Regions from separate parts of the Massilia sp. UYP32 genome, predicted to be linked through region 2. Evidence: predicted binding sites of a transcription regulator. Region 2 holds the regulator's gene; each other region holds the start of a gene.

Region 1 (6,910 bases), on a different contig from region 2:
GCTTGGAGCCGAAGCCGCCGCCGACATAGGGCGAGATCACGCGCACCTTTTCCTTCGGCATGTTCAGCGTCTTGGACAGGTCCTGGACGCACCAGTTGATCATCTGGTTCGAGGTCCACACCGTCAGCTTGTCGCCTTCCCAGAGCGCGGTGGACGCGTGCGGCTCCATCATCGCGTGCGACTGGTCCGGGGTGGTGTAGGTGGCGTCGAGTTTCACGGGCGCGGTATCGAAGCCGCGCTGGAAGTTGCCGGCGCTGGAGTCGGACGGGTCGTCTTCCCAGTCCGGCTTGACCGCCTTGTCTTTTTCGGCGGCCAGGTCGAAGCGGCCCTTCTCTTCGACGTATTTCACGCGCACGAGGGCAGCGGCGGCGCGCGCCTGCTCGAAGGTCTCGGCCACCACTAGGGCCACGGCCTGGTGGTAGTGCTCGACCTTGGGGCCAGCCAGCAGGTGGGCGACGTTCTTGTCGCCCTTGCCGAGCTTGCCGGCATTGGCGGCCGTGACCACGGCCAGCACGCCGGGCGCGCGGCGCGCGGCATCGATCTCGATCGAGGCGATGCGGCCCTTGGCGATGCTGGAACCGACCACGAAGCCGTGGGCGGCGTTCGGCACTTCCTTGTGGTGCTCGTAGGCGTAGGGCGCCGTGCCGGTGCACTTGAGCGGGCCGTCGATGCGGTCGAGCGGCTGGCCGACGTAGCGCTGGCGGTCGATGGGATTGGTGGTGGCGGGAGTGGTGAATTTCATGGGATCAGCCTTTCTTCGCTGCGTTCATCGCTTCCGCGAGGGTGCGGTGCACCAGGGCGACTTTGAACGCGTTGTCCTCGGTGGTGCGGGCGCCGGCCATCAGGCGGTCCGACACCGCCTTGGCGCCTTGCGTCATCTGCCGTTCGGCCTCTTCGACCCGCCATGGCTTGTGGGCAACGCCGCCGACCGCCACGCGGCCGCTGCCGTCGGGCAGGATCACGGTGGCGACCGAGACTAAAGCAAAAGCATAGGAAGCGCGGTCGCGCACCTTGCGGTAGGCGTGCACGCCGCCCAGCGGCTTCGGCAGCTTGACCGAGGTGATCAGTTCGCCCGGTTCGAGCACGGTCTCGATGTGCGGGGTGTTGCCCGGCAGGCGGTGGAAGTCGGCGATCGGGATGCTGCGCATGCTGCCGTCGGCCTTCACGGTTTCCACCTCGGCGTCGAGCAGGCGCATGGCGATCGCCATATCGCTCGGATGGACCGCGATGCAGGCCTCGCTGGCGCCGACCACGGCGTGGTGGCGGGTGAAGCCGCCGATGGCGGCGCAGCCGCTGCCCGGCTGGCGCTTGTTGCAGCGCTGCGCCGTGTCGTAGAAGTAGGGGCAGCGGGTGCGCTGCAGCAGGTTGCCCGAAGTGGTCGCCTTGTTGCGCAGCTGGGTCGAGGCGCCGGCCAGCAGGGCGCGCGACAGCACGGCGTAATCCTTGCGCACGCGCGCGTCGGCCGCCAGGTCGGTGTTGCGCACCAGCGCGCCCACGCGCAGGCCGCCGTCCGACGTCGGTTCGATCTTGTCGAAGCCCAGGCCGTTGACGTCGACCAGGGTGGTCGGGGTCTCGATCTCGAGCTTCATGAGGTCGAGCAGGTTGGTGCCGCCGGCGATGAAGCGGGCGTTCGGGGTACGGGCGACGAGCTGGGCGGCTTGGCCCGGCGAAGTGGCGCGCTGGTAGGTGAATGACTTCATGCCTTGACTCCTCCCACTTCGGTGATCGCGTCGATGATGTTCGAGTAGGCGCCGCAGCGACAGATATTGCCGCTCATGCGTTCGCGGATCTCTTCCACCGAGAGCAGGGGCTTCGCATTCAGGTCGGCGGTCACGTGGCTCGGAATGCCCTGGCGGATTTCCTCGATCACCGACACGCTGGCGCAGATCTGCCCGGGGGTACAGTAGCCGCACTGGTAGCCATCGTGCTTGATGAAGGCGGCCTGCATCGGGTGCAGCTTCTCCGGCGTGCCGAGGCCCTCGATGGTGGTGATCTCGGCGCCTTCGTGCATGACCGCCAGCGACAGGCAGGAATTGATGCGGCGGCCATCCATGATGACGGTGCAGGCGCCGCACTGGCCCTGGTCGCAACCCTTCTTGGAACCGGTCAGGTGCAGGTGCTCGCGCAGCGCGTCGAGCAGGCTGGTGCGGGTGTCCAGCTGCAGGGTGACCTGCTTGCCGTTGACGGTGAAGGTGACGCCGGTGGTGACCGGCTCGGGAGTGGTGGTCGCGGTAGCCGTCGGTGCGGCCTCCTGGGCGTGCGCTCCCGGTACGGCCGCGGTCGATACCGACAGCGCGCCGGCGATCAACAGGTCGCGCCGGGTGAGCTTGACGTCGCTGAATTGGTCCATGCTTGTGGCTTCCTTCTCTAGAGTGCGTTGCCCACGCCCGTACCCGGCGTCGATTTGGCGGCGCCAGCAGGTGTGGAAGGGCTTGCGGAGTTGTCGAAATGATTCTAAGTCAGCTGTCGGGAAGGCCGCGTTCCCTTGAAACCTGAAGTATCTTGTTGACTGTAAATATCAGCCGGCAAAATGGGTACCCCGGCAGGCGAGCACGCGAGCAGGCATGGCGGCACGGGCGGCACGGGCGGCACAGGCGGCACAGGCGGCACAGGCGGCCCGCGTGCTGGTCGGAGGGGCGGACCAGCCGTTGGCGCGTTAGGAGGAGGCCGGTCTACTGCTGAAGGACGTAGTCGCCCGGTGCGGGCGCGGTGTCCGGGATGGGGGCCGGCGGCGGGACATATTTGCCGGCGTGGCGTACGAGCCATTGGTCCCAGGCCGGCCACCAGCTGCCTTCGAGCTGGGGCACGCGCGCCAGCCAGCGGTCGGGATCGATGTACGGATCGTCATGCCGGTGCACGGCGACCTGGTAGCTGCGGTTGGCGCTGCCCGGCGGCGAGACCACGCCGGCATTGTGGCCGCCGCTGGTGAGAATGAAGGTGATCTCGGTGTCGGTCAGCGGGATGATCTTGTACACCGAGCGCCATGGCGCGACGTGGTCGGTGAGCGTGCCGACCGCGCAGATGGGCACGTCGATGTCGCTCAGCGAGACCGGCCGTCCGCCGGCCAGGTAACGCGAGCTGGCCAGGCTGTTGCGCAGGAACAGGCGGTGCAGGTATTCGGCATGCATGCGATAGGGCATGCGGGTGGCGTCGGCATTCCAGGACATGAGGTCGCTCTCCTGCTCGGGCAGGTCGAGCAGGTAATGGCGCAGGCGTCGCGACCAGATGAGGTCGTTGGAGCGCAGCAGCTGGAAGGCGCCGGCCATCTGGCGCGTGTCGAGGTAGCCCTGCTGCCACATGGCGGCTTCCAGGAAGCTGACCTGGCTGTCGTCGATGAACAGCGACAGCTCTCCAGGCTCGGTAAAGTCGACCTGAGCCGCCAGCAGCGACATGCTGGCCAGGCGCCGGTCGTGGTCACGCGCCATGGCGGCGGCGGCGATCGCGAGCAGGGTGCCGCCCAAGCAATATCCTGCCGCATTGATCTTGCTGGCGCCGGTCTGGGCCACGATGGCGTCCAGCGCGGCGGTGACGCCCAGCTGGCGGTAGTCGTCCATGGTGAGGTCGCGGTCGTCGGCCTGCGGATTTTTCCACGACACCATGTACACGGTATGTCCGCGCTCGACCAGGTAGCGCACCAGGGAATTGTGCGGCGACAGGTCGAGGATATAGAACTTCATGATCCAGGCCGGCACGATCAGCAGCGGCACTTCGTGCACGGCGGGGCCGACCGGGTCGTAGCGCAGCAGTTCGATCAGCCGGTTCTGCATCACGACCTTGCCCGGCGTGACGGCGACTTCGCGCCCGGGCCGGTAGTTGACGACGCGCGGCTTGCCCGCGAGGAGGCCTTGCGTGTCGCGCCAGGCACGCATGGCGCCGTTGACGAGGTTCATCCCGCCGCTGGCCAGCACGGCGCGCTGCACGACGGGGTTGGTGGTGACGAAATTCGACGGCGCCACGCAGTCGAGCATCTGGCGCGCGACGAAGGTGACGACGTCGGCATGGTGCGGCGCGACCCCGCGCACGGTGGAGGTGGCGCGGTGCCACCATTGCTGGCTCAGCAGGAAGCCCTGGCTGAGCTGGCGCCAGGGCGAAGCGTTCCAGGCCGGATCGACGAAACGTTTATCCTGGGCCAATGGCCGCACCGGATCGACCGCCTCGTCGGCCGGCGTGGCAAGGTATTGCAGCCAGCGCTGCCAGCCGAGGACGGCGTCGGTCGCCAGCTCGTGCTGCTTGTCGGGCGACATCATGAGGTGGCTGGCCCAGTCGAACCAGGCCATGCCGAGGGCGGCCGGCGAGAGGTTGCCGGTGAGGCGCCCAAGCCAGGCCCACAGCACCAGGTCGGCATGGACTTGCCCGCCGCCGGCGACCCGCGCATGGCGATGGGTGCCGCCGAGCCAGGCGCTGCCTTCGAGCCGGCGCGTGCTGCCGGCATCGTCGGGACGGGGACCGGGCCGGGTATCGGGCGCCATGTCGGAAGCTCGCGGCAAGCGGCTGCGTCAGTGGGCGATCAGGAGCGGCGTGGTGCTGCCCGCCAGCAGCGCGCGGGTGACGCCGCCGAGCACGAACTCGCGGTAGCGGCTGTGGCCGAAGGCGCCCGTGACCAGCAGGCCGGCATCGTGCTCGCGCGCCACCTTCAGGAGCGCCTCGCCGGTGCTGCTGCGCGTGGTCTCGATGAGGACGTCGACCCTGACCCCGTGGCGCGCCAGGTGCAAGGCCATGTCGGCGCCCGGTTCCTCTCCGTGCATCTCGGCCATGGCGCCGGGATTGATGAGCGTGAGCTTGACCGTATCGGCTTGCCGCAGCAGGGGCAGGGCGGCGGAAATCGCGCGGATCGCCTGCATGCTGCCGTCCCAGCCGACCACGGCGGTGCCGGGCAGGGGCCGTTCTTTCCAGCCGGGCGGCACCACCAGCACGGGGCGCGCGCCGTGCAGCGCGATGTATTCGGGCAAGCCGCGCGCCTGGGCTGGAATGCCCGGCACGGCGATCGGTTCGGCGTCGCGGCTGACGATCACGAGGTCGGCGTAGCGCGATTCGAGCAGCAGGGCGTAGCGGGCGTCGTCCTCGAGCATGCGGGTTTCGAAACTGCCCACGCCATGGCGCTGGACGGCGGTGCTGAATTCTTCCAGCCGCGCCTCGACCGCCTCGCGCACGCCGTTGAAATCGGATTCGGGCATCATCGGCGCGCCCATCGAGCCGACCAGCAGGGAATAGTCGAACCAGGAAATGCCGGTGGCGGCGCTACCGACGAGGTGGGCGTCGAAGGCGTTGGCCAGCTGTGCGCCGGCGCGCAGGCGCGCCTCTTGCTCGGGACTGCCGTCGACGTGAACCACGATGGTCTTGTACATGCTCATTCCTTTCTTCTCGGTAAAAGCGGACTCGGGCGGATAGGCGTGCCGGTATCCGCCACCGGAGCGGACCCTGGATGGCATCTGGCCTATACGCTTGGATTACTCGAAGTCCACTTTATTCCCGGACTGGGAGCGTGTCAGGGACGTGGTTGATGTGAATCAAAAAAGCAAGAAAGAAGGACGGAGGAACGCGAATCGGAATTGTCTTCTGTGCGTACGACTGTTCTGACGCAAGGACGCGGTGGCGATTACCTCCTTCAGGCCTTGTGACTGTGCGGGGTGGCCGCATACCTATGTCATTACCGGCGATGTGGTCGGTTCTCTTGTGTCTCCATCTCGGCCCTGCCGAGGACTTGGCCGTTGCCTGCTTCGTGCGGCAGCGGCCTTTTTTTATGTTTTATGCTCAGGTGGAGGCGCCTGGGGTGCGTGCCGCGACCAGGTCCGGCGCGGTGGACGGGGACGGTTCGGCAGGGAGTGGCTTGGCGGCATGTGCGGTCAGGTCGCCGGGCGCGAGCACTTCCCAGTTCGTGCTGACCAGGTCGAGCACCATTTCCTCGTGCCGACCGCAGCAGGTGCAGTTGCGCTGGTCCCGGGATGCGTTGTACTGCCAGGAATGGGTCGTCGTCAGTGAGCCTGCGATGGCGGACCAGACCGATTTTGATGCCGAGAAAAATCCCATGATGCTCACCAGAAGTTAACTTGGTCAGCGTATTACGGAACTTGTAACTGCGCAAGATGCTGAACGGGTAAATGCACCGGGTTCTTGCTCGCGGTCGCTCGAGTGTTGCGAAATGGATGAACGGGCGGGCGAAACCTCCATTGTGCATGAGTCCATGCATCCACTGGCTGGGGCGCGTTGAAAATGCGCGGGAGGAAGAAATGCCAGGCCAGTCCGCGATAGCGCGTCTTGCGGTGCTTGAACAGGCACTTCACGACATGGAGCAATACTAGTCCTACGCGCGCACGCTGGCCTTCGCTTCCACGCCCACGTGTGCCTTCATCCCAAAGTGCCAGTCGTTGCCTTTCTTCGACTGATGCATCTCCGGATCGCGTCCCTTGTCGCGGTTCTTGATCGACGGGGGCGCTGCGATCACGGTGGCGTTCGCGACGGTCCCTTCACGCATCGTCAGGCCCTTGCTGGCAAGGTGGCCTTTGATCTCATCGGAGATGCGGCGCGTCAGCGCATTCTCTTCCAGCAAACCGCGGAACTTCGGCAGCGTCGGCGCGTCAGGTCGATGCTGACAAACGCGCGCACCGACTGGATCTCGTAAATCGCGTCCTCGATCCCTTCGTCCGACAGACGCAGGCATTGCTGATCAATATACATGCGCAGCATGCGCTCCGCTGCGGGCGAGACATCGCCGATTAAATCAGTGCTTCCCCAGGCTACGATATTCTCCCAACGACTTCGACCTATGATTGATTCGGGCTATCGGCCTGTGTGCCAGCATTCCGAATGAGCGGCATGCCATCCGAGGACGGTTCAGGCCTGGCCGAAGTAAGGCCGTCGCCGCACGCGCCCGTTGATCTGCGTCCTGTCTTGCCATGCGTGAGGCCAATGC
Region 2 (6,910 bases):
TGGCCGCCTGCAGCTCGAGATCGGCGTCAACTGGGATCGCCAGCGCAACGACGACCTGCACCTGCGCACCTTGAGCACGCCGGCGCTGCTGCGCATCGGCCTGGGCGACACGACGGAACTGCGCATCGAGACCGATGGCCGCAGCATCGAGCACGAGCTCGATCCGGCTAGTCGCGCGCGCACCACGACTGCGGGCTGGAACGCCGTGTCGATCGGATTCAAGTGGCATCTTGCCGACGGCGAGGGCGTACATCCGGCCCTGGGGCTGATCGGCTCAGCGGCGCTGCCAAGCGGCAGCTCGGCGCTGCGGGTCAAGGGTGTGCTGCCGCAGCTGGTGCTGGCGGCCGAGTGGGATCTGCCGAAAGGCTGGTCATTGGCCGTGACGCCGGGCGCCGGGGCCGATGTCGACGATGACGGCGCGCGCTACCACTACGGCATCCTGGCGGCGTCGCTGGGCAAGAAATTCACTGAACGCGTCCAGGGATTCCTTGAAGTGGCGGCGCCGCAGATCGCGTCCGCATCGCATGGCGGCGACCGGATGCAGGTCGACGCCGGCGTAAGCTGGCGCCTGAACAGGAACTGCCAGGTCGATGCGATGGTGGTGCATGGGTTGAATCGACAGACGCCCGACCTGAGCCTGGCGTTCGGGCTGTCGGTGCGGCGCTGAGGTCGCCGCAGTTTCAACGCTGCGCCGACAGGATCAGTGCGCGCCCCGGTGCGCCGACGCGCACGAGACCACGCCCGCGACCAGCAACGCCAGGGCGGCGGTCTCGAACCCGCTCGGCCAGCGCGCCTCCCACAAGAAGCCGTACAAGGCCGCGAAGATGGTCTCGAACACGATCATCTGGCCCATCAGGCTCAGGGGCAGCGCGCGGCTGGCATGGTTCCACAGGGCGTTGCCGACCACCGAGCACAGGATGGCGACCGTGGTGACCAGGGCGCCGAACTGCATCCAGGCCGGCAGCGTGTGCGCGCCCGGCGCCAGCACGAAGGCCGGCACCGCCAGCGCCAGGGCCATCAGCCCGGTGACCACGCCCACCAGCAGGTTCCATTCATGCGGCGAGATCCCCTCGATGCGCGCCAGCCAGCGGCTGTTGTGCACCGCGAAGAGGGTCCATGACACCAGCGCGCCGAAGGCGCATGCCAGTCCGGCGGCCGAGCCGGGGCCGGACGCCGACAGCGACTCCCAGCCGATGCAGGCCAGGCCGGCGCCGCTCAGCAGCAGCGACGGCAGCAGGCGGCGCAGCGGCACCGCTTGCCGGTCGCGCGAACCGACCAGGGTGACCGCGATCGGCAGCAGCCCGATCACGATCGAGGCCATGGCCACGCCACCCGACTGGACTGCGTTGGCGAGGAACAGGTAGTAGACGATGTTGCCGGTGAGGCTGAGCCAGATCAGGCTGCGCCAGGCCGGCCAGCCGAGATGGCGGCGCAGCCGTCCCCAGGCCGGGTAGATGAGGAGGGCGGCGACCAGGCCATAGGCCAGGTAGCGCCCGGCCGAGAGCTGGATCGGCAGGAATCCGGGCGCCAGTTCCGGCGCCAGGAAGACCAGGCCCCAGAGCGCGCCGGCGGCGATGCCCGCGCCGATGCCGAGCAGGGTGGAGCGGGACAGCCCGCCCGCGCCAGTAGCGATGTACATGATGAATCTCCTTTGAAGAGATTCTCGGATCCGGACGTGGGTCCGGTCTTGGCCGGGACTACCGCGGTGTTGGCGGTTTCTCCTGACCCGCACGCCGGCAGGCGCCGGGCGTGGTGTCGAGTACCCGACGCATCGCCCGCGTCAGGCTGGCCTGGTCCGAAAAGCCGCAGGCGAGGGCGATGTCGGCCACGCTGCGCGCGCTGTGCGTCAACAGGCTGCGGGCGCAATCCAGGCGGCAGCGCAGCAGCCAGGCATGCGGCGTGCTGTCCAGCTCTTCGCGAAACAGCGCGTGCAGGCGGCTGACGCTCAGGTTGGCGGCGCGCGCCATCGACTCGGTGCTCCAGGCCAGGCCGGGCGCGGCCTCGACGCGCGCCAGCAGGGCGGCCAGGCGCGAGGTGGCGCGCGGCGCGTCCAGGCTCAGGGTGTCGAGCAGCAGCGGCACCCAGCCCTGCACCAGCGAGCGGGGCGGGGCGCCGGGCGGCACAGAGTCACGTGCCATCAGTCCCATGAACTCGACCAGCTTGCGCGCCGCGGGGCCAAGCGTGACGAAGGGCCGTTCCAGCAGGCGCTGCCACGGGCCACTGCCGAAGGCGGCGCCGTCGACGTCGACGATCAGGGAGCCGTTGGCGCCCGGGCTCGACTGCGCATGCCAGGCGCCGGGCGCCACCAGCGCGCCATGCAGGGGATCGAGCCGGCCGCGCCGCTCTTCGATGTCGAGCACGACTTCACCGTGCACCGGGAGCACCAGCTGGGCGAAGTCATGGCGGTCGCCCCAGTGCACGCGGTCGTAGCTGCGCAGGTGCAGGTCGCACGCGGGCTGGGGCGTCATGGGCTTTACGCCATCGGGCTGCAGGCGTCGGTCCCGGCCGCCAGCGCCTTCAGCTTGACCGGATCGAGCAGGGTGACTTCGCGCTTGTCGACCTCGAGCCAGCCCTGCTTCTTGAAACGCGACAGCAGGCGGCTGATGCTTTCGATGGTCAGGCCCAGGTAGTTGCCGATGTCTTCGCGCGACATGCGCAGCTGGAAGCGGTTGGCCGCATAGCCGCGCGCGGCGTAGCGCGCCGACAGGTTGACCAGGAATACGGCGAAGCGCTGCTCGGCGCGCATATTGCCGAGCAGGAGCATGACGTTCTGCTCGCGCGTGATTTCCTGGCTCATGATGCGGTGGAAGTGGCGCAGCAGCGTCGGCACTTCGCCGAACAGGTCTTCCAGGCGCGCGAACGGGATCTCGCACACTTCCGAGTCTTCCAGCGCCACCGCATCGCAATGGTGGGTGCCGCTGATCGCGTCCATGCCCAGCAGCTCGCCGGCCATCTGGAAGCCGGTGATCTGGGCCTCGCCGGCGGCGTTCACCTGGTAGGTCTTGAAGTGGCCGAAGCGCACCGCGTACAGGTTGCGGAACGACTCGCCCACGCCGTACAGGCGCTCGTCGCGCTCCAGGCGGCGACGGCGGCCGATGATCTTGTCCAGGCGGTCGATCTCGGCGTCTTCCAGGCCCATCGGCAGACACAGCTGGTGCATGCTGCACTGGGCGCAGGACTTGAGCGCGTGGATGTTCAGGGGCGGCTCTGCTTGCCGGGACAGGGGCTGGCTCATGAGGGATGGTCGCTTTGTTCGGTACACCGCAAATTATAGACCCCTTGGCTGAGCATTCCGGCCGGCAAGCTCGAAATTTGCACCAAATTGGGAAGTTTTCATGAACTTTTGTTGCGAACCGGTCGGCATGTGTTCAAAAACCACTCAACAATGATAAAAATGATATGGCCAATCGTGCGAGGCCGATGTCGTGATCTACTTGGCGCCATCGATACGGGGGAGTTTGCATGCTTGGTCTTACAGCCCTGGAACTGGCGCGCATCCAGTTTGCCTTCACGATTTCCTTCCACATCATCTTCCCCGCGATCACAATCGGCATGGCCAGCTACCTGGCCGTGCTCGAGGCGTGCTGGCTCAAGACCGGGCGCCAGGTCTACGTCGACCTGTACCACTTCTGGCTCAAGATCTTCGCCGTCGCCTTCGGCATGGGCGTGGTGTCGGGCATCGTGATGGCCTACCAGATCGGCACCAACTGGAGCTACCTGTCCGAATTCGCCGGCAGCGTCATGGGCCCGCTGCTCACCTACGAGGTGCTGACCGCCTTCTTCCTGGAGGCCGGCTTCCTGGGCGTGATGCTGTTCGGCTGGAACCGGGTCGGGCCGCAGCTGCACTTCCTGGCCACCTGCATGGTGGCCATCGGCACCCTGATCTCGTCGACCTGGATCCTGGGCGCCAACAGCTGGATGCAGACGCCGCAGGGCTACGCCATCGAGGGCGGGCGCATGATCCCGGTCGACTGGCTGGCCATCATCTTCAATCCCTCCTTTCCCTACCGCCTGATGCACATGGTGGTGGCGGCCTACCTGGCCACGGCGCTGATCGTCGGCGCCTCGGCCGCCTGGCACCTGCTGCGCGGACGCGACAACAAGAACGTGCGCAAGATGCTGTCGATGGCGATGTGGATGATCCTGCTGGTGGCGCCGATCCAGGCGGTGATCGGCGACTTCCATGGCCTCAATACGCTCAAGCACCAGCCGGCCAAGCTGGCGGCGATGGAGGGGCACTGGGAGAACACGCCGGGCGAGGCGGTGCCGCTGATCCTGTTCGGCATCCCCGACATGGAGCGCGAAGAGACGCGTTACGCGGTCGAGATCCCCTACCTGGGCAGCATCATCCTCACCCATACGCTGAGCGGCCAGTTTCCGGGACTGAAGGAGTTCCCGCGCGAAGACCGCCCCAATTCCCTGATCGTGTTCTGGAGTTTCCGGGTCATGGTCGGCCTGGGCCTGTTGATGATCGCCCTCGGGGCCTGGAGCCTGTGGCTCAGGCGGGGAGGGCGGATCTACGGCAAGCGCCTGTTCCTGCGCTTCGCCTTGCTGATGGGGCCGGCCGGCCTGATCGCCATCCTGGCCGGCTGGATCACGACCGAGGTCGGCCGCCAGCCGTGGGTGATCTACGGCGTGCTGCGCACCGCCGATGCGGTCTCGCCGCACAGCGTCACCACGATGGGCGTGACGCTGGCGATGTTCGTCGTGGCCTACGTCTTCGTGTTCGGCGCCGGCACCGTCTACCTGCTGCGCCTGATCAACAAGGGGCCGCAGCACTTCGCCCTGAACAAGCCGCCCGAGGGCGGGCCGGGCGAAGGGCGCACGCCGATGCGGCCGCTGTCGGCGGCCAACGTCGACAACGACGACAGCATCGAAGGCAATATCGACGACAATCCCGTCCAAGGCGCTGACCGCGGCGCCGACCGCGACGGCGGCAACCCACCGGCGCGGAGCTGACACCATGGGCATCGACACATCCGTCATCTGGATCCTGATCATCTTTTTCGCCGTCTTCATGTACGTGCTGCTGGACGGCTTCGACCTGGGCATCGGCATGCTGTTCCCGTTCACGCCGAAGAAGCGCGACCGCGACACCATGATGAATTCGGTCGCGCCGGTGTGGGACGGCAACGAGACCTGGCTGGTGCTGGGCGGGGAGGGGCTGCTGGCGGCCTTCCCGGTGGCCTACGCGATCATCCTGTCCGGGCTCTACCTGCCGCTGATCTTCATGCTCATCGGCCTGGTGTTTCGCGGCGTGGCCTTCGAATTCCGCTTTAAGGCCAAGGAGCACGAGCGCCACCTGTGGGACAAGGCCTTCATCGGCGGCTCGGTGGCGGCGGCCTTCTTCCAGGGCGTGACCCTGGGCGGCTTTTTGGACGGCATCACGGTCTCGGGGCGCAGCTTCGCCGGCGGGCCGCTCGACTGGGTCGCGCCGTTCCCGCTGCTGGCCGGCATCGGCGTGATGATCGCCTACACCTTGCTGGGCGCCACCTGGCTGGTGATGAAGACCGAGGGCGAGCTGCAGGCGCGCATGATCCAGGTCGCGCGGCCCTTCGCCTGGCTGCTGCTGGGGGCCATCGTCGCGGTCAGCATCTGGACCCCGCTGCGCTTCGCGGCGGTGGCCGAGCGCTGGTTCACCTTCCCCAATATCGCCTTCCTGGCGCCGGTGCCGATCCTGGTCGTGCTGTGCATGGCGCTGCTGCTGCGCTCACTGGCCCGGCAGCCGTTCCGCCAGCCCTTCGTGCTGGCGCTGGCGCTGATCTTCCTCGGCTACAGCGGCATGGCGATCAGCATCTGGCCGCACGTGGTGCCGCCCGCGATCACGATCTGGGAAGCCGCCTCGCCGCCGCAGAGCCAGGGTTTCGCCCTGGTCGGCACGCTGTTCATCCTGCCCATCATCCTGATGTACACGGGGTGGTCGTACTGGGTATTCCGTGGCAAGGTCAAGCATGACGCGGGGTATCACTGATGGCGGCGCGCCGCGAATGGCTGCGCCGGCTGGGGTGGATGGCGCTGCTGTGGCTCGGTGGTGTCGTCACCCTGTCGCTCGTCGCATTTCTCATAAGAATCGTCATGCATGCCGCCGGAATGCGCTAGGCGCAACTGTGCGCGCTCAATGTGAATCGGCGTCTACACTGGCGATACAAATTGAACAACTGGAGTGATCGACAGTGTCATCTACAAGTGCGAGCACGTCCGTCAACACCGCCTTCGTCGCGGTCTCTGCGCCTGCCATGTCGCCCAGCGGCGAAGACCAGGCCAGGGCCGACCTCTACGCCTTGCTCTCGCGCCTGCTGCTGGCGGCGCCCGACGCGGCGCTGCTGGAAGCGCTTGCGTCCAGCGATCCTATTTTGGCCGAAGGCGGCGATCCGGCGCTGGAGCGTGCGTGGGAACACCTGACCGTGGCGTCCGGCGTGATGGACGCCCAGGTGGTGCACGATGAATTCAGCGCGCTGTTCGTCAGCATCGGCACGCCGCCGGTCGATCCGTATGGCTCGCGCTACCTGGCCGGCTACATGAACGACACGCCGCTGGCGCTGCTGCGCGACGACCTGGCGCGGCTTGGCCTGGCGCGCATGCGGGGCCGGGGCGAGTTCGAGGACCACCTGGGCGCGCTGTGCGAGACCATGCGCGTGCTGGTCGCCGGCGCCCCCGGCATCCGGCGCCAGCCGCTGGCGGTGCAGCGCCGGTTCTTCGAGGCCCACATCGGCGGCTGGTGCATGCGCGCGCTGGACGACATCGCCAATGCCGAGGACGCCAACTATTACCGCCTGGTCGCGCGCTTCGCGCAGGCCTTCCTGGCAATCGAGGCCGAAAGCTTCGCAGTAGGAGAGGAAACCGATGAGCAAGCATGATCGACAGACGCCGGGCCAGCCCGACCCGGCGCGGCGCGGCTTCCTGAAGGCCG
Region 3 (6,910 bases), on a different contig from region 2:
GTCAGGCCGATGTCGTCCAGGCCGTTGAGCAGGCAGTACTTACGGAACTCGTCGATGGCGAAAGCGAACGACAGGCTGCCGTCCTGGGTGCCGATCAGCTGCTGCTCCAGGTCGATCACGAGCTGGAAACCTTCATTGCTTTCCACCGCCTGGAACAGCGCCTCGACTTCTTCTTCGGAGAGCGCGATCGGCAGCAGGCCGATCTTGAAGCAGTTGTTGAAGAAGATGTCGGCGAAGCTCGGCGCGACCACGGCGCGGAAACCATACTGCTGCAGCGCCCACGGCGCGTGCTCGCGCGAGGAACCGCAGCCGAAGTTCTTGCGCGCCAGCAGGATCGAGGCGCCGGCGTAGCGCGGCTGGTTCAGCACGAAGTCCGGGTTGACCGGACGCGTGCTGCAATCCTGGCCCGGCTCGCCGTGGTCCAGGTAGCGCCACTCGTCGAACAGGTTCGGGCCGAAGCCGGTGCGGCGGATCGATTTCAGGAACTGCTTCGGGATGATGGCGTCGGTATCGACATTGGCGCGGTCGAGCGGCGCCACCAGGCCCTGGTGTACGGTGAATTTATCCATCTGAACGCTTACTTTCCGCCGGCGCTGGTGACGACCTGGCCCACTTTCGACACGTCGCGGCCAATGCCCGAGATGGTGTTGCAGCCGGCCAGCAGAACAGTGATGAGGGACAGTGCGAGTGCTTTTTTCATGATCTTCCTGTTACTTGATATACGGTCGTGTCCGGTTAACGCATCAGAGCGCGCGCACGTCGACAAAGCGGCCGGCGATGCCCGCCGCCGCCGCCATCGCTGGCGACACCAGGTGGGTGCGTCCGCCCTGGCCCTGGCGGCCTTCGAAGTTGCGGTTCGAGGTCGAGGCGCAGCGCTCGCCCGGCTCCAGGCGGTCGGCGTTCATCGCCAGGCACATCGAGCAGCCCGGCTCGCGCCATTCGAAGCCGGCATCGACGAAGATGCGGTCCAGCCCTTCGCGCTCGGCCTGCTCCTTGACCAGGCCCGAACCCGGCACCACCATGGCCAGCTTGACGTTCGGCGCGCGGTGCCGGCCGCGCACCACCTCGGCGGCGGCGCGCAGGTCTTCGATGCGCGAATTGGTGCACGAGCCGATGAATACCTTGTCGATCGCGATGGCGTCGATCGGTGTGTTCGGCGCCAGGTCCATATAGGCCAGCGCCTTTTCGATGGCGCCGCGGCGCACCGGGTCGGGCTCACTTTGTGGATCGGGCACGCGGCCGTCGATCGCGGTGACCATCTCGGGCGAGGTGCCCCAGGTGACCTGCGGCCGGATGTCCTTGGCGTCGAGTTCGACCACGGTGTCGAACACCGCGCCCTCGTCCGTGTGCAGGGTGCGCCAGTAGGCGACGGCCTGGCTCCACTGCTCGCCCTTGGGCGAGAACGGACGGTCCTTGACGTAGGCGATCGTGGTGTCGTCGACCGCCACCATGCCGGCGCGCGCGCCCGCTTCGATCGCCATATTACAGACCGTCATGCGGCCTTCCATCGACAGCGCGCGGATGGTCGAACCGCCGAATTCGATGGCGTAACCGGTGCCGCCGGCCGTGCCGATCCTGCCGATCACGGCCAGCACGATGTCCTTGGCGGTCACGCCGGGATTGAGTTCGCCCTCGACCTTGACCAGCATCGATTTCGATTTCTTGGCCAGCAGGGTCTGCGTGGCCAGCACGTGCTCGACTTCCGAGGTGCCGATGCCGTGCGCCAGGCAGCCGAAGGCGCCGTGGGTCGAGGTATGCGAATCGCCGCAGACGACGGTCATGCCCGGCAGGGTCGCGCCCTGCTCCGGCCCGATCACGTGCACGATGCCCTGGCGCTTGTCGTTCATGTCGAAGTACGTGAGGCCGAACGCTTTGGTGTTGGCGTCGAGCGTCTCGACCTGCAGGCGCGAGGTCGGATCCGCGATGCCCTGGGCGCGGTCGGTGGTCGGCACGTTGTGGTCGGCCACGGCCAGGTTCGCGGACACGCGCCATAGTCCACGCCCCGCCTCGCGCAGGCCGTCGAAGGCTTGCGGGCTGGTGACTTCGTGCACCAGGTGGCGGTCGATATAGAGGACTGTGGTGCCATCGGCGTCGGCACGCACGACATGGGAATCCCAGAGTTTGTCGTAGAGCGTTTTTTGCATGGTCGATCCAGTGTTGCGGTGAAGTGAAGCGCGGCCCGCCATCGTGCGACAGGCGGGACGGTTTTCGATTATGCCATAGTTGTGCAGTGCCGCACCAAGGCGGGGCAGCGCCAGTTTATGCCAACGACCTCACCACGCAGCAAATAATATTTGCAAGGGGTTTGCTGGATGCAAATAAAAAAAGCCTGTGTCGAGGACACAGGCTTTTGTCTGCGCTTTTGGCGCGGATCGCGATATTGCGAATTACCTCAGGCTGCGAGCCTGACGCTGCTGCGGCAGCCATCCATCAGGAACGACAGGCCAACGACCAGCACCAGCTCGCCCTCGGCCGAGCGCGCGGTGCCGGTGATGCCTTCGACCGTCAGCGCGGTCATCGGCTTGATCACCAGGTCGGCGGTGCCGTCCACCGCTTCCATCGCCAGGATGTAAGGCTGCGGCGCGTTGATGACGATGCCGACCTTCTCGGAAGCGGCCTCGTAGCCCAGCGCCAGCGCCAGCGAACGCACCGGCAGCGGGCGGCCCTGGTCCTTCAGCACCGGGGCGCCGCCGACGCAGGCGAAATCGTCCGGCAGCTCGACCACGCGCTCGACGACGGCCATCGGCAGCGCCAGTTGCGCGCCCGAGGTCGACACCAGCATGGTCGGCACGATCGACAGCTCGATCGGCAGGCGGATCGCGAAGCGCGTGCCCTTGCCCAGCGAGGATTCGATACGGATCGCGCCGCGGTTCTTCTCGACCGCGGTCTTGACCACGTCCATGCCCACGCCGCGGCCCGACACCGAGGAAGCCACTTCCTTGGTCGAGAAGCCCGGCAGGAACACGAGCTGGTAGGCGTCTTCGTCGCTCTGGGCGCCGTTCTCGCCGATCAGGCCCTTGTCGACCGCCTTCTTGCGCAGCTTGACCGGATCCATGCCCTTGCCGTCGTCCTGCAGCACGATCATGACGCTGTTGGCCTCTTGCCAGGCTTTCAGCAGGATGAAGGCCTTGGCCGGCTTGCCGGCGGCGACGCGTTCCTCGGGCGATTCGACGCCGTGGTCGAGCGCGTTACGCAGCATGTGCACCAGCGGATCGTACAGGCTGTCCACCACCACGCGGTCGACTTCGGTCTCGGCGCCTTCGATGGTCAGCTCGACGTCCTTGCCCAGGTCTTTCGCCAGCTCGCGCACGAGGCGCGGGAATTTCTGGAACAGGCGGCCCACCGGCTGCATGCGGGTCGCCAGCGTGGCGCGCTGCAGCTCGGCCGAGTAGCGCGAGGCGCGCTCCAGGGTTTCGGTGAGCGTGGCGATCAGCACGGCAGCCTGGCCTTCGAACTTGAACTGCTGCAGGCGTTCCAGCAGCACGGCGGCCTGGTTGGCGGCCTGCACCGACTCGCCTGCCACTTCGAGCAGCGCGTCGAGCTTGACCGCGTCGATACGGATGCTTTCGTCCTTGGCCGGCGCGGCGGCGGCGGGCTTGGTGTCGGTGCGGCGCTCGACGCCGTCCCAATTCTTGGCGGGCGCGGCAGCGGCAGGGGCGGCAACCGGGGCGGCGACGGCAACCGCGGCAGCAGCGGGGGCGGCAGCAGGGACAGCCGCGGTTGCGGCGCTTGCATCGATCGCGTTCGCGGCCGGGACCACGGCGTTGTACATGCCGGTCCAGTCCAGGCCGTCCTCGCCGGCGGCGGGCGCGGCGGCAGGCACGGTTTCCGGGGCAACCGCAGCCGCCACCGCGGCGACCGGCGCCGGTGCGGCAACAGCCGCCGCCGGAGCGCTGTCCTTGCCTTCGATCGCATCCATCAGGATGCGTTCGAGGTCGCCCGGCATCTGCGCCAGGCCTTCCGGCGGCGTGCCGTTGTTCAGGTCACCCAGTTGATCGGCCACGAAGCCCGACGCCTGCAGCGCGGCCTCGACCGCGAGCGGCGTCACCGGCGCGGCGCCGGTGCGCAGCGCGTCGAACAGGTTCTCGGTCAGGTGGCAGGCCGCCACCAGCGCCGGCAGGCCCATGAAACCGGCGCCGCCCTTGATCGTGTGGAACGAGCGGAACACCGCGTTCAGCGTTTCCTTGTTATCGGGGTCGCGTTCGAGGCGCAGCAGGTGCTCTTCTACGTTTACCGCCAGATCCATCGCCTCGACGACGAAATCCTTCAGCATATCGTCCATTAGAATCCCAGATCGGCAAGAAGATCGTCAACATTGTCCTGGTTCAGCGCCGCGTCCGGCACCGACGGGCCCTGCATCAGCGGCGCCGGAGCGGCCGCCGGCTGTTCTTTCTTGGCCAGTTTTTCCTTGATATCGGCCGGCGCGTGGTCGCGCAGCAGCTGAGCCAGCTCGCTTTCGACGGTCTGCGTGATCTTGACCACTTTCTTGATCAGCTGGCCGGTGATGTCCTGGAAGTCCTGGGCCATCATGATCTCGAGCAGGCGCGCCCGTTCGGCTTCGGTCGCTTCGTTGACCAGCGCGGCGAACTGGCGCGAATCGCCGGCCAGGGCCTTGAATTCGTCCAGGCTCAGCTTGCCCTCGAACAGGTCGGCCCAGCGGGTCTCCATGTCCTTGGCCTGCTTTTGCAGCTGGTCTTGCGCGGGCATGCCCTCGTCCAGGGTATTGAGCACCTTGTTGGCGGCCTGTTCGGTCAGCGTGGCGACGTATTCCAGGCGGTCCTGGGCGTCGACAATCTGCGACGACGCCTCGGTCAGCGCCTTGTCGTAGCCCAGCTCGCGCAGCGAGTCGTGCAGCAGGCGAACGATGCCGCCCAGGCGCTCGAACATGCCGTTTTCGTGGCCGTCGTCGGCATGCGTTCCAGCGGCCGGTGCGGCGGCCGGCGCCACGGTGGCGACCGCGGCAGTGGCGGCCACGGCGGCGACAGCCGGCGCGGCGGTGGCGGACACCTGGTCGAACAAGGATTCCAGGTCGTCCTCGTCGTTGCTGGCCGCGGCCAGGGCCGGCTCGGCCGCGGCGGAGGGGCCGGGCGGTGCGCTGGTGCGCTGCGCCGCCACTTCCTCGAATAGTGCGTCGAAATCGTCAGCGGCGTCGGTCATAATCCCTGCTTCTCCATAATGTATAAATGTGCAATCAGCTCTGCAATCCGGGGGTTCTGCTGCATCCACCGGGCCGGTTCGGCCGTAAAAAGTGCGGTGGAGTAATTGAAGCGAGTGTAGCAGTGTGGTTGCCGTAGGTAAATCTCAGAGAAGGCAATGCAACAAAATGGACAGGGAAACTTAATTCCGCGACAATTAAAACCGGGTGTTCCTGATGCTTTTCATAAGCATGGTGTTGTATTTTGTAATCGTAGGTCGGTTTTCCCGTCGCAGCGCAGCAGTGTTTGTTCATTTGATAGACCTCAACTGTTTGCGTCTCAGAAATCGCCATCCTGCACTGAGTCGTCAGAATGGGCGTGGCAAGGAGGAGGAAACATCATGTACCGCAAGATCCTGATCACCACCGACGGTTCGGCCGTGTCGCAGCACACCGCCTGCGCCGGCGTCAAATTCGCGCAGCAGATGGGCGCCGAGGTGCTGGCCCTGTTCGTCGCTCCCGAGTACCAGTACCCCGTCTACGTCGAGATCATCCCGCCCTCCTATCCCAGCGAAGAGGATTACATCGCCCAGATGCGGCGCATGGGCGAGGAATACATGGGCAAGATCACGCGCTCCTGCGCCGGCGCCAATCTCCAGTACCAATGCATGACGGCGTTTTCCGATTCGGCGGCGCTCAAGATCGTCGACGTCGCCGAGCAGGAAGGCTGCGACCTGATCTTCATGGGCTCGCACGGCCGCAGCGGCTGGAACCAGCTGCTGCTGGGCAGCGTCACCAACAAGGTGTTGTCGCATACGACCAAGCCGGTGCTGGTGCACCGCCTGATCGCCGAGCCGGCGGCTTCCTGACCCCGCCGCCCACGCGCTCTTGTATTTACAGCTACAATAGTTTTTTTGCTGATCAGGGTAGGAAACCGCTTCAGGCTCGAGGAAACGATAATGGTAAGAATCGTCATCGCCGATGACCACACGATCATGCGCGAAGGCCTCAAGCGCATCCTGGACGGCGCCGAGGAAGTCGACATCGTGGGCGAAGCCACCAATGGCTTCGAAGTCTTGTCGCTGGTACGCCAGGGCGGTTTCGACCTGCTGCTGCTCGACCTGTCCATGCCCGGCCGCAGCGGCGTCGACCTGATCCGGCAGGTGCGCAGCGAAGCGCCCAAGCTGGCCATCCTGATCCTGACCATGCACGAAGAAGAGCAGTACGCGGTGCGCGCGATCCGGGCCGGCGCCCAGGGCTATCTCACCAAGGAAAGCGCCGGCACGCAGCTGGTGGGGGCGATCCGCAAGGTCGCCTCGGGACGCCCGTACATCAGTACCGAAGTGGCCGAACAACTGGCGCTGAACATCATGGCGCCAAGCGAACAGTTGTTGCACAAGCAGTTGTCGGACCGCGAATTCGAGGTATTCTCGCTGCTGGTCAGCGGCAAGTCGATTACCGAGATCGCCAACGGCCTGCACCTGTCGGTGAAAACCGTCAGCACCCACAAGACCCGCATCATGCAGAAAATGGGCATGAGTTCGCTGTCCGAAATGGTGCAATATGCCGTCGCACACCGCCTGTTGTCGCCACTGAAGGCGTGACTCGCTGATTTCCTTTGACCGCCGCGCGTGGTTTTCGTGCGGCGTGCGCCTCTTTTCGCAGGCTGGCGCCGGCACCCGGACACACCCCTGCTGTTTCTGTTGTGCCACCTTCCGTCATTCGGGCGGCGTTCCTGGTAGTAGGAGTATTCCTACAACCACACCATCTGTCCTA

Evidence for each region. The regulator FNR, encoded in region 2, switches genes on or off when oxygen is low (the NO sensors DNR and NnrR bind a similar motif). The targets are predictions, from matches to a motif close to TTGATNNNNATCAA.
Region 1: a site for FNR is predicted at 5,498-5,511, ahead of ABIB42_RS05920 (universal stress protein). Genes of this name have one in related genera too.
Region 3: a site for FNR is predicted at 5,450-5,463, ahead of ABIB42_RS25200 (universal stress protein). Genes of this name have one in related genera too.

Annotation. Positions count from the first base shown of each region.
Region 1 covers NZ_JBNDIK010000005.1:187,366-194,275, reverse strand. Annotated here, with positions in the region: gene paoC (aldehyde oxidoreductase molybdenum-binding subunit PaoC) at 1-742, opposite strand, end outside; gene ABIB42_RS05935 (FAD binding domain-containing protein) at 747-1,700, opposite strand; gene paoA (aldehyde dehydrogenase iron-sulfur subunit PaoA) at 1,697-2,350, opposite strand; gene ABIB42_RS05925 (PHA/PHB synthase family protein) at 2,673-4,469, opposite strand; gene ABIB42_RS05920 (universal stress protein) at 4,497-5,345, opposite strand; gene ABIB42_RS05915 (hypothetical protein) at 5,752-6,027, opposite strand; partial or broken gene ABIB42_RS05910 (transposase) at 6,311-6,687, opposite strand.
Region 2 covers NZ_JBNDIK010000002.1:273,287-280,196, reverse strand. Annotated here, with positions in the region: gene ABIB42_RS02705 (transporter) at 1-667, shown strand, start outside; gene ABIB42_RS02700 (DMT family transporter) at 701-1,639, opposite strand; gene ABIB42_RS02695 (helix-turn-helix domain-containing protein) at 1,698-2,468, opposite strand; gene fnr (fumarate/nitrate reduction transcriptional regulator Fnr) at 2,474-3,235, opposite strand; gene ABIB42_RS02685 (cytochrome ubiquinol oxidase subunit I) at 3,463-4,959, shown strand; gene cydB (cytochrome d ubiquinol oxidase subunit II) at 4,964-5,971, shown strand; gene ABIB42_RS02675 (DUF2474 domain-containing protein) at 5,971-6,099, shown strand; gene ABIB42_RS02670 (TorD/DmsD family molecular chaperone) at 6,174-6,857, shown strand; gene ABIB42_RS02665 (formate dehydrogenase region TAT target) at 6,844-6,910, shown strand, end outside.
Region 3 covers NZ_JBNDIK010000044.1:9,709-16,618, reverse strand. Annotated here, with positions in the region: gene leuD (3-isopropylmalate dehydratase small subunit) at 1-569, opposite strand, end outside; gene ABIB42_RS25220 (entericidin A/B family lipoprotein) at 578-700, opposite strand; gene leuC (3-isopropylmalate dehydratase large subunit) at 744-2,144, opposite strand; gene ABIB42_RS25210 (chemotaxis protein CheA) at 2,393-4,282, opposite strand; gene ABIB42_RS25205 (protein phosphatase CheZ) at 4,282-5,157, opposite strand; gene ABIB42_RS25200 (universal stress protein) at 5,536-6,003, shown strand; gene ABIB42_RS25195 (response regulator) at 6,094-6,738, shown strand.